DNA from 2 places in the Kitasatospora sp. NPDC092039 genome. Region 1 is predicted to be linked to the other one. Evidence: predicted binding sites of a transcription regulator. Region 1 holds the regulator's gene; the other holds the start of a gene.
The links. Region 1 encodes HspR, which represses chaperone genes until heat shock. Its sites were predicted from a motif close to TTGAGNNNNNNNNNCTCAA; they were not measured.
Positions count from the first base shown of each region.

Region 2: lon (endopeptidase La) is a predicted target of HspR. The motif match lies at 1,688-1,706, and genes of this name have one in related genera.

Region 1 is NZ_JBIVSD010000003.1:208,706-214,822, forward strand. It holds gene dnaK (molecular chaperone DnaK) at 1-639, shown strand, start outside; gene grpE (nucleotide exchange factor GrpE) at 636-1,250, shown strand; gene dnaJ (molecular chaperone DnaJ) at 1,467-2,624, shown strand; gene ACIQI7_RS07245 (heat shock protein transcriptional repressor HspR) at 2,632-3,162, shown strand; gene ACIQI7_RS07250 (hypothetical protein) at 3,359-4,351, shown strand; gene ACIQI7_RS07255 (hypothetical protein) at 4,925-5,542, shown strand; gene ACIQI7_RS07260 (helix-turn-helix domain-containing protein) at 5,928-6,117, opposite strand, start outside.
Region 2 is NZ_JBIVSD010000008.1:149,563-155,679, forward strand. It holds gene ACIQI7_RS18035 (response regulator transcription factor) at 1-183, opposite strand, end outside; gene ACIQI7_RS18040 (rhomboid-like protein) at 744-1,511, shown strand; gene lon (endopeptidase La) at 1,729-4,125, shown strand; gene ACIQI7_RS18050 (GtrA family protein) at 4,278-4,841, shown strand; gene ACIQI7_RS18055 (ROK family protein) at 4,860-6,068, shown strand.

The DNA.
Region 1 (6,117 bases):
GAGGACAACCAGCCGTCCGTGCAGATCCAGGTCTACCAGGGCGAGCGCGAGATCGCCGCGTACAACAAGAAGCTCGGCATGTTCGAGCTGACCGGCCTGCCGCCGGCGCCGCGCGGCCTGCCGCAGATCGAGGTCACCTTCGACATCGACGCCAACGGCATCATGCACGTCGGTGCCAAGGACCTCGGCACCGGCAAGGAGCAGAAGATGACCGTCACCGGCGGCTCCTCGCTGCCGAAGGACGAGGTCGACCGCATGCGCCGCGAGGCCGAGCAGTACGCCGAGGACGACCACAAGCGCCGCGAGGCCGTGGAGACGCGCAACTCCGCCGAGCAGCTCGTCTACTCGACCGAGAAGTTCATCGCCGACAACGCCGACAAGCTGCCGGGCGACGTCAAGACCGAGGTCGAGACCGCCGTCGGCGAGCTCAAGGAGGCCCTGAAGGGCGAGGACATCGCGAAGATCCGCGAGGCCTCGGAGAAGGTCTCCACCACCGCGCAGAAGCTCGGCCAGGCGCTGTACGCCAACGCCGACGCCCCCGCCGGTGCCGCCGCCGGTGACTCCGCCCAGGCCAAGGACGACGACGTCGTCGACGCCGAGATCGTGGACGACGAGAAGCCCAAGGGCGGTGCGGCATGACGGACAAGCCGCAGGGCGGCAAGCCCGGCGACGACTCCGCCGCCGACGAGGTGATCAAGGCCGCCGAGGAGGCCGCCGCGGCCGGCGCCGGGGAGTCCGGTTCGGACGACCTCGCCGCCGCCAAGCGGGAGCTCGCCGAGCGCACCGGCGACCTCCAGCGCCTCCAGGCCGAGTACCAGAACTACCGCAAGCGGGTCGAGCGCGACCGGCTGACCGTCCGCGAGATCGCCGTCTCCAACATCCTGGAGTCGCTGATCCCGGTCCTGGACGACATCGGCCGCGCCCGCGAGCACGGCGAGGTCACGGGCGGCTTCAAGTCCGTCGCCGAGTCGCTGGAGACGGTCGTCGCCAAGCTGGGCCTGCAGCAGTTCGGCAAGGAGGGCGAGCCCTTCGACCCGACCATGCACGAGGCGCTGATGCACAGCTACTCCTCGGACGTCACCGAGGACACCTGTGTGCAGGTCCTCCAGCCCGGCTACCGCATCGGCGAGCGGATCATCCGCCCGGCGATGGTGGCCGTCGCGGAGCCCCAGCCCGGCAGCCAGGCGTCCTCGGGCGCCGAGGCGAAGCCCGCCGACACGGACAAGTCCGACGGTGGCTCGGACAGCTGACAACCTGTGACAGCTGACAACCAGTGCAGTCGTACGCCGGCCAGTACGGCGGCCGGCTCCGCAGCGCGTTGTCAACCGCCGTTTCTTCACCGGCGGTTGACAACGCAGTGACGATGGACATCGGGAGGTGGCGGAAGCCGTGAGCGAGCGCAGCGGGCGAACCATCGGGGGACGCGTGTACCGCTCAGCGGCTGCCGAGCGCAGCGAGGTGGACGCATGAGCGGCAAGGACTACGTGGAGAAGGACTACTACAAGGTCCTCGGCGTGCCCAAGGACGCCACCGCCACCGAGATCAAGAAGACCTACCGGAAGCTCGCGCGCGAGTTCCACCCCGACGCCAACAAGGGCGACGCCAAGGCCGAGGAGCGGTTCAAGGACATCTCCGAGGCGTACGACGTCCTCTCCGACGAGAAGCGCCGCAAGGAGTACGACGAGGCCCGCAGCCTCTTCGCCAACGGCGGCTTCCGGGCCGGCGGCCCCGGCGGCACCGGCAGCTACAGCTTCGACTTCGGCGACCTCTTCAGCGGCAGCCAGGGCGGCGGGCAGGGCGGCGGCCTCGGCGACGTCTTCGGCGGCCTGTTCAACCGCGGCGGCACCCGGCAGGCCCAGCCCCGGCGCGGTGCCGACGTCGAGACCGAGGTGACGCTCTCCTTCGAGGAGGCGGTGGACGGCGCGACCGTCCCGCTGCGGATGACCAGCCAGGCCCCCTGCCGCGGCTGCAACGGCACCGGTGCCAAGTCCGGCACCACCCCGCGGGTCTGTCCGACCTGCGTCGGTGCCGGCACCGTCAGCCGTGGCCAGGGCGCCTTCGCGCTCTCCGAGCCGTGCAAGGACTGCCGCGGCCGGGGCATGATCGTCGACGACCCGTGCCCCGACTGCCACGGCAGCGGCCGCGCCAGCTCGGCCCGCACCATGCAGGTCCGGATCCCGGCCGGCGTCCAGGCCGACCAGCGCATCCGGCTCAAGGGCAAGGGCGCCCAGGGCGAGCGCGGCGGGCAGCCCGGCGACCTCTACGTCACCGTGCACGTCGACCCGCACCCGGTCTTCGGGCGCAAGGGGGACAACCTCACCGTCACCGTCCCCGTGGCCTTCCCCGAGGCGGCGCTCGGCGCCACCATCGAGGTGCCGACCCTGAACGGCCCGGCCGTGAAGCTCAAGCTGCCCCCGGGCAGCGCCAACGGCCTCACCATGCGCGCCCGCGGCAAGGGCGCCACCCGCAAGGACGGCACCCGCGGCGACCTCCTCGTCACCGTCGAGGTCGTGGTGCCCCAGCACGTCACCGGTGACGCGCTGAACGCCCTGGAGCAGTACCGCGAGGCCACCGCCTCCGACGATCCGCGCGCCGCCCTGTTCCGGGCGGCGAAGGGAGCGTGACGACCAGATGTCCCCGATGAACCCGATCGACCCCGAGACCCCGATCGGTCCCGGCCTCGGTGAGGGCCTGCCCGGCGCCGGCCCCCGTCGCGCCCGCCGGGCCGCCGCGGGCCCGCCGCCGTACGTCCTCACCGAGGACACCCCGGTGTACGTCATCTCCGTGGCCGCCGAACTGTCCGGCCTGCACCCGCAGACCCTGCGCCAGTACGACCGCCTCGGCCTGGTCTGCCCCGACCGCACCGCCGGCCGCGGCCGCCGCTACTCGGCGCGCGACATCCAGCAGCTGCGCGAGGTCCAGCGGCTCTCCCAGGACGAGGGCATCAACCTCGCGGGCATCAAGCGGATCATCGAGCTGGAGAACCAGGTCACCGCCCTCCAGTCCCGCGTCGCGGAACTGGTCGACTCCCTGGAGGGCGCCGCCGCCGCGCTCCAGCAGCGCGAGGCCGCCGTCCACGCCTCCTACCGCCGCGACCTCGTCCCGTACCAGCCCCCCACCCCGCAGTCCAGCGCCCTCGTCGTCTGGCGTCCCAGGCGCTGACCGTCGTACGCACCCGAGCCGCCGGCCCCTCCTCCCGGGGGGGGTGCCGGCGGCTGCCGTGTGGTGAGAGAGTGCTCTGCCGGGCCCGCACCGTCGATCCGCGGGCGGCAGGGCACCCGGTTCACGCCGCCTAGGATTCTTGCCACGGAAGACGCCAGTCGCGTTGACTACTTCCCGGTCAACACTAGGAGCCGAGATGAGTGGGCGAGAGCACGCGGGAGCTGCATCCAGCGGATCGCGCGTCCTGTCCGAGGGCGCCCGAAAGCTCTATCTGCAGGCCGTGAACGAGAACGGTCGTCTCACCAAGAGCGCGTGCCCGGCCGCCGGCTCCCCCGCCCTCGAAGAATTGTTGAAGCTGGGACTTCTCATACCCGACAGCGACGAACCGGGCGAACTGCTCGCCGTCGATCCGACGCAGCTCGCCCACAGTCTGAGTTCGACCTGGCAGCGGCAGGCCCTCGAGCTGCTTTCGAAAGCGGTGACGCTACCCGCCGATCTCAGCGAACTCGCCGAGGCATTTCACGCGCCGGACACCACGGGCGGCGCCATCGAATACATCCACGGGAAAGCGCGAATTAATCAGAGACTTCAGCAGTCGGCCGCGGCGGGAGTAACGGAGGGGCTGGCCATGCAGCCCGGCGGCCCTCGGCCGGCGGAAATGCTCACGTCATTCCTGGCGCGCGACCTGGAGATTCTCCGGCACGGCGCGTCCATGCGGACCATCTACAACGCGAGCACCCGCTACCACCAGCCGACCCGGGACTACGTCGCGAAGCTGACCGAGGCGGGGTGGCAGTTCCGCACCCTGGACGAGCCGTACGCCCGGCTGATCATCGTGGACCGCAAGCTCGCCGTGATCCCGGTGGTGGACGACGACCTGGCCGCGTTCATCCACGACCCGGCCATCGTCAACTTCCTCATCGAGGAGGTGTTCGAGCGCAGCTGGAACCGGGCCCTGGAATTCGACGGGGACCGGTCCGTCCCGCAACAGGTGGTGTCCAGACTGCGCCAGACGATAATCGACCTGATGCTCGCCGGAACGAACCACCGGGTCATCGCGCGTCGGCTCGGAATCAGTGAGCGAACCCTCGCCCGCCACATCGCGGAACTACGGGAGGAGTACCACGTCGACTCCCTCTTCCAGCTGGGCTACGCGCTCGGCCGGTCGGCGAGACCGGACCTGGGCTGAGGGCAGCGGTCGAAACCCCGCCCCGCCCGGCGCGACAGGTTCACCCCTACTGTCCGCTTCGTCCCGACCGGGCGTCCGGCGGGATTCAGCCCCAGTGGAGATCGTCCGCGACAGCCTCCACCGCGCGGGTGGTACCAGCGGACTGCCCGCTGTCGGAGGAAACGGACACTCCGGTCACCACCGCTATACCGATGAGGATCGGAAGCGCAGCCTTGCAGACGAGTCGACGCACAGACACGGACCCACCCTCCCACTCTCTGACACTGTGGACTGAATCAATAGCACTAGCGTCCACATGATGCCGTACGTTCCGCGAGAGTGCCATCCCCCCTCACCTCGACCGGAGCGTCATCTCTCTGCCAGGCATCCAGATGACAGGGCGGGACGCTGGACGCGGCCGCGTGCGCTGATAGACGATCAATTCGCTCCCAATGGTCCAGCACGGATAGCGAACTTGCCGCTGTACCGTCAAATATCCTGCCAGATCTCTTCAGTCCTCGGACTGGAAAACCACCGTCCTCAGCGCCCGCCGGCACCACTTCGCAACCCGGTCGGCCTTTCCCCGGAGTCGACATGACCGAGCCCTACCTGCGTCACCACGACAGCCAGGCCCCTGAGGGTCGGCGTGCACGTGTGTTCCTGGCCGCCCCGCTGATGCGACTGACCGGGCCGGCCGACAGTGTGGTGACGCTCGCCAGCCGGACGCGGTTGACGACGCTCCGCACGACCCTGCTCCGCAGCGGTGCCGCCGTGTACAGCGCGCACCACAGCGACGCCTGGACCATCTCCGGCCGCGCTCCGGAGCCCCGCGTCCCCTCCGACTTCCGCGCCCTGCAGTCCGCGGACCTCGTGTTCGCCTACGTCGGGGCCCCGCTCTCGGCCGGTGTGAGCCTGGAGCTCGGCTGGGCGTCGGCGCTGCGCAAGCCGATCGTCCTCCTCGTCGACGAGGCCATCACCCACAACCCGCTGATCGCCACCATCGAGCAGGTCGCCCCCGTCCTGCCGCTGGTCTTCGACGACACCTGGTCGCAGGAGGCGCTCAACCACACGGTCGAGACAGCCCTGGACTGGGCCGGCATGGCGCTCTCCCTGCGCGAGGGCTTCTGGACCGCCCCCGGCGAGCAGTTCAACGTCCCCCGGCAGCAGCCCCCGGTCCCCGGCTACTGGCCGACCGGCGCCGCCACCGGCTGAGCCGCGGCCACCCACCGGACTCCCCCGCCCGGCCTCCCCCCGCCCGGCCTCCCCCCGCCCGGGCTCCCCTGCCCTGGTTCCCCCCGCCCGGACCCCCGACGTCCACCGGCCCCCTCGGAACAGCGCCTCCGCGCCGTACGGCTCCCACAGCCGGGCGATGTGACCGGCCACCGCACCGTGTGCCCGCTCAAGCCCGTCCGGCCGGCCGTTCGCCCGCCGCGTGAGCCCGCGGACGAACGGCCGGCCGACCCGCTGGTACGGCGCGCCGCCGCAGGACCGCACCGATCCGCCCGCCGACCGCCCGGGATCGCCCGCGCCGAACCGGCCGCCGGCTCCGGTAGCAGCGGCCCGGATTCCCCCGATCGCCCTGGCGCCGGTCGGTCCGTCAGTCATGGCGCTCGCCCCGGAGCTGCCAGCCGAGGTGGAACAGCGTGTGGGCGCCGTAGCGGTCGCGCAGCCGGGAGATGTGGGCGGCGACGGTGCGTTCGCTCACGCCCAGCCGGGTGGCGACGGCCCGTTGGGTGAGGCCGCGGGCGAGCAGCCGGCCGATCCGCACGGTGGTGACGGACGGCGGG
Region 2 (6,117 bases), on a different contig from region 1:
CCAGGTGTGGAATCCGTCGACCGCGCCGGGGCCGTCGTGGGCCACGGCGACCTTGAAGCCCTCGGCGCCCAGCCGGGCGGCGATCGACTCGGCGATCGTGGGCTCGTCCTCCACCACCAGGACTCTGCGCTGGCTGCTCACAGTGCCACCGGTGTTGTGGTTGTCCTGCTGAATTTCTGTCACGGTCACGCCACCGCCCCCAGGGCTGCGGGCCGGCCACCTGTGGGGATGGCGGGCTCCGCTCGTAGTCTTGTTCCGTCGTGGACTGTGCCGGGTCCGCCGTCCCGTCGCGCGATCGGGAGCCGAGGACGGATGGTCGGCCGCCCACTTCTCCCGCGCACTTCGCAGCGTACGGACAGCGGATGCTTTCCGGCAGGTGGACCGGACGTTTCCGGCCCGCGGGCCGGCTTTCGGGCCGCCCTCGGACCCACTGCACGAGTGGGCACGGGCCGATACCTTACCCGGCGAATTTTCACTGCGTAACGGTACGTATGCAGTCCGGTTCGCACCAAGTCGCCGGTCAGAGGCCCTGTCGCGGCCTTGTCGGGGAGAAGGTCTGGACCAATCCGGGGAATCCCGCAGTCCGCTACGGCGACGGTCTTCACGGGCTTTTCCCAGGTGTCTCCCAGAACCTCGACGTACCGTGGCCACGACAACACCCGACCGGGCGGAATCCGCGGCGCGCGCCGGTACGTTGGGCACCTGGCGGGGAGCCGGTGGCTGCGGCGTGGAGCGGAGGCGGCATGGCGGGACGCGGGCGGGGCGCCGACGGGTTCGGGACCGCGGGGGCGCCGTACGGAATGCTCCGCCTCGGGCTGCGCACCGGGGCCCTGGAGTGGCTGCTGGAACGGGTGCCGACGCCCCGCAGGACGCCCTTCACGCTCGGGTACCTGGCTGTCGTGGGAGCCACCACGACCTTCGCGAGGATCGCCGATCCGGAACTCGTCCAGCGCCTGCAGGAGGCCTCCAGCTCGGACGGGCACAACCTGCTCCAGCACCCTTTGCGCGCCCTTGTGCTGAGCGGGTTCTGGGTGGCCGGCGAGGCGTGGATGCCGTACCTGTGGGGATTCGCCCTCACCATCGCCCCGCTGGAGCGCAGGGTCGGTCCGGCCCGGGCGGCGGCGGTGTTCGCGGCCGGGCACGTCGCGGCGACCCTGCTCTCCCAGGGCGTGGTGATCACCGCGGTGGAGACCGGGCGGATGGCGCCCGAGGTGATGGACCACCTGGACATCGGGGTCAGCTACGGCGTGCTCGCCTGCCTGGGCGCGGTGGCCGGGCTGCTCTCCTGGCGCGGGCGGCTGCTCGCGCTGGGCGGTGCCGGGCTGATGATCGCCGAGCAGATCGCCACCGACAAGGACGTGGTCACCGCGGTGGGGCACCCGGCCGCGGTGCTGGCCGGGGTCGCGCTGTGGCGCTGGCTGCGCCGGGCCGAGCGGCGCCCGCCCCGACCGCGTCCGGCTGCCGTGACGGCCTCCGGCGGTGCGCCCGCGCGGGTGTGGACGGCGCGTTGACGGCGTCGCCCGGTCGGGGGTCTCCCCGGTCCGGCGATCGTTCGCTCAGGATTCTTTAAGGCGCGCTTGGTGTGCTTTTAGGACTCTTTTGACGGGGTCGGTCGAGGCGTCCTTCCGACCGATTCCTGTTCGCTCACAGCGAACTGGGCGTCGGGAACATCCGGCGGCCGTCAGGCCTTAGTCAGGTCGACTCAAGTTCACTGACTAGGGAGAGATCATGGCATCGTCGTCCACACCGCTCACCCTGCCCGTGCTGCCGCTCGACGACGAGGTCGTCCTGCCGGGCATGGTGGTCCCGCTGGACCTGAAGGACACCGAGGTGCGCGCCGCGGTCGAGGCCGCCCGGGCCGCCGCCGGCACCGGCAAGCCGCAGGTCCTGCTGGTTCCGCGGGTGGACGGCTCGTACGCGGCGGCCGGCACGCTGGCCACCGTCGAGCAGGTCGGCCGGCTGGCCGACGGCGACCCGGCCGCGCTGGTGCGCGCCGTGCGCCGGGTCCGGATCGGGGTCGGCACCACCGGCCCCGGCGCCGCCCTCTGGGTGGAGACCACGCCGTTCCGGGAGTCCTCGGTGGGCACCCCGGTGGCCGGCCGGGCCGCCGAGCTGGTCAAGGAGTACAAGGCGCTGTCCACCCAGTGGCTGCGCAGGCGCGGCGCCTGGCAGATCGTCGACCGGGTGGCGCAGATCGAGGGCGTCGGCGAGCTCGCCGACAACATCGGCTACGCGCCCTTCGTCACCGCCGAGCAGAAGCTCAAGGTGCTGCTGGAGGCCGACCAGGTCGCCCGACTGGAGTACGCGCTCACCCTGCTGCGCGACCACCTCGCAGAGGAGGAGGTCAACGACACCATCCGCAAGGACGTCGAGGAGGGCGTGGCCAAGCAGCAGAAGGAGTTCCTGCTCCGCCGCCAGCTGGAGGCCGTCCGCAAGGAGCTGGCCGAGCTGAACGGCGAGGCGGCCGACGAGGAGGGCGACTACCGCGCCCGGGTCGAGGCCGCCGACCTCCCCGAGAAGGTGCGCGAGGCCGCGCTCAAGGAGGTCGACAAGCTGGAGCGGGCCTCCGACCAGTCGCCCGAGGGCTCCTGGATCCGCACCTGGCTGGACACCGTCCTGGAGCTGCCCTGGAACGAGCGCACCGAGGACGAGTACGACATCGCCGGCGCCCGCGCGGTGCTGGACGCCGACCACGCCGGGCTCGCCGACGTGAAGGAGCGGATCGTCGAGTACCTGGCCGTCCGCAAGCGCCGGGCCGACCGGGGGCTCGGGCTGGTCGGCGGCCGCCGGGGCGGCGCGGTGCTGGCCCTGGTCGGCCCGCCCGGCGTCGGCAAGACCTCGCTCGGCGAGTCGGTGGCCCGCGCCATGGGCCGGAAGTTCGTCCGGGTCGCGCTCGGCGGCGTCCGGGACGAGGCGGAGATCCGCGGCCACCGGCGCACCTACGTCGGCGCGCTGCCCGGCCGGCTGGTGCGGGCGGTCAAGGAGGCCGGCTCGATGAACCCGGTCGTCCTGCTGGACGAGATCGACAAGGTCGGCTCCGACTACCGGGGGGACCCGGCCGCGGCCCTGCTGGAGGTGCTGGACCCGGCGCAGAACCACACCTTCCGGGACCACTACCTGGAGGTCGAGCTGGACCTCTCCGACGTCGTCTTCCTCGCCACCGCCAACGTGCTGGAGGCCATCCCCGAGCCGCTGCTCGACCGGATGGAGCTGGTCCGGCTGGACGGCTACACCGAGGACGAGAAGGTCGTCATCGCCCGCGACCACCTGCTCCCGCGCCAGCTGGAGAAGGCCGGCCTGGCCGGGGGAGAGGTCACCGTGGACGAACCGGCGCTGCGCAGGCTCGCCGGGGAGTACACCCGGGAGGCGGGCGTGCGCACCCTGGAGCGCTCGATCGCCCGGGTGCTGCGCAAGATCGCCGCACAGGCCGAGCTGGGCGAGCGCGAGCTGCCCGCCGCGGTCGGCGCGGACGACCTGCGCGCCCTGATCGGCCGCCCGCACCACGTGCCGGAATCCGCCCAGGAGCCGGCCGAGCGCCGCACCGCCGTCCCCGGCGTGGCCACCGGCCTCGCGGTGACGGGCGCCGGCGGCGACGTCCTCTACATCGAGGCCTCGCTGGCCGACGCCGAGACCGGCGGCACCGGGCTGACCCTCACCGGGCAGCTGGGCGACGTGATGAAGGAGTCCGCGCACATCGCGCTCTCCTACTTGCGCTCGCGCGGGGCCGAGCTGGAGCTGCCGGTCACCTCGCTGCGCGACCGCGGCGTGCACCTGCACATCCCGGCCGGGGCCATCCCCAAGGACGGGCCGAGCGCCGGCATCACCATGACCACCGCGCTGGCCTCGCTGCTCTCCGGCCGCAAGGTGCGCACCGACGTGGCGATGACCGGCGAGGTGTCGCTGACCGGGCGGGTGCTGCCGATCGGCGGGGTGAAGCAGAAGCTGCTCGCCGCCGACCGGGCCGGGATCACCACGGTGATCATCCCCAGGCGCAACGAGGCCGACCTGGACGACGTCCCGGCCGAGGTCCTGGAGCGGCTCACCGTCCACCCGGTGGCGGACGTGCGGGAGGTGCTGGAGCTGGCGCTGGAGCCGGCCGCGGCCTCGGTGCTGGTGGCCGCCTGACCGCCGGCTCCGACCGGTTGCCCGGGCCGCCCGCGTGGCGGCCCGGGCGATCCGGCGGCGGTCCGCGGCGCCGGTCCCGGGGCCGGGGACGACCCGCGGGGCCACCGGCGGTCCGCAGGGCCGGCGGCACCCCCGCGTGCGAGACTGCGGAGATGCCGTCCCCCACGCAGCGCGCCCTGGCGCGGGTGCCCGACCGGCTGCGCCCCTTCCTGGTGCGGCACCGCCGGCTGGTGAAGTTCCTGCTGGTCGGGACCGGCTGCTTCGTGCTCACCACGGTGGTCGACTTCGAGCTCAAGTTCACCGTGCTGGAGCACAAACCGGTGGTCGCGCTGACCGTCGCCACCGTGATCGGCACCGCCGTCTCGTACGTGCTGAACCGGCACTGGGCCTTCCGGGCCGCCGGGCGGCAGCGCGAGGCGCTGATGTTCGTCCTGGTCAGCGCGGTGGCGATCGGCGTCAACGACGTACCGCTGGTGGTCTCCCGGTACCTGCTGGACCTGCGCGAGCCGTACGTCGGCGCCTTCCAGCAGGAGGTCGCGGACTTCCTCAGCGGGATGGTCGTCGGCACCTTCACGGCGATGCTGTTCCGCTACTGGGCGATGCGGCGGTGGGTCTTCGCCCCGTCCGCCGGAACGGCCCCGGCCGTTCCGGCACCGACGGCGGCGCCCCCGGAAGCCGGTTACGCTGCACCCGAGATGCCACGGGACGTGCCGTAAAGGGGCGAGGTGAGCCTTATGCACGAGCCGGACCCCGTCCGGACCGGGCCCGCCAGCCAGCAGGGGATGCGCCGGGCCAACCTTGCCCTGGTGCTCGGGACGATCGCCGACGGACCGCGCTCGCGCGCCGAGGTCGCCGCCGGGACCGGGCTGACCAGGGCCGCCGTCTCCTCGCTCGCCGAACAGCTGATCGCCGCCGGCCTGGTGGTCGAGGAGGGCCCCGCCGCGCCCAGCGGCAAGGTCGGCCGTCCCGGCACCGCGCTCGGCCTCAACCCGGCCGGTCCCGGCGGCCTCGGCGCCGAGATCGGGGTGCGGCACCTGGGTGCCTGCGTGGTCGACCTGCGCGGGGAGGTCCGCGCCTGGCGCCGCCGGGAGGTCTCCAACCACGGGCGCGAGCCCGCCGCCGTGCTGGCCGAGCTCGCCGACCTGCTGCACGGGGCCGTCACCGAGTCGGAGCTGCGCCCGGCCGGCCTCACCCTGGCCGTACCCGGGCTGGTCGGCGCCTCCGGCGGGGTGCTCCAGCGGGCCGCCAACCTGGGCTGGCAGGACGTCCCGCTGGCAGCCGTCCTGCGCCCGGCGCTGCGGGCGGCCGGGGGAGGCCTGGGCGAGCTGCCGATCGAGGCGGACAACGAGGCCAACCTCGGCGGACTGGCCGAGCGCTGGCTGGGCGAGGGCCCGGAGGACTTCCTGTACGTCTCCGCCGAGGCCGGGGTCGGAGCCGCGATCGTGGTCGGCGGCCGGCTGCTGCGCGGGGCGGGCGGTTTCGCCGGGGAGTTCGGCCACGTGCCGGTCCACCCCGACGGACCCGGCTGCGCCTGCGGGGCGCGCGGCTGCCTGGAGCAGTACGCGGGCGAGGCGGCGGTGCTGCGGGCGGCCGGCCTGGCCGGCGTTCCGGGCGACTGGGTGACGCTGCTCGCCGAGCGCGCCGGGGCCGGGGACGCGGACGCCCTCTCGGCGCTGGCCGGGGCCGGTGCGGCGCTCGGCACCGCGGCCGCCGGCGCGGTCAACCTGCTGGACCCGGCCCAGGTGGTGCTGGGCGGCGGCTACGCCCGGCTGGCGCCCTGGCTGCTGCCCGCGATGCGGGCCGAGCTGGCCGCCCGGGTGGCGGTGCGCCCGTGGGCCGAGGACCGGCTGACGGTCTCCCGGCTGGGCCGCCGGGGCCCGCTGCTGGGCGCGGCGGTGCGGGTCGTCCGGGCCATCGTGGCCGACCCGGGGCCGCTCGGATAGGGCGTTCCCGCCCGTGCGGCCCCGGGCCGTCCCCACCCGAGCGGCCCCG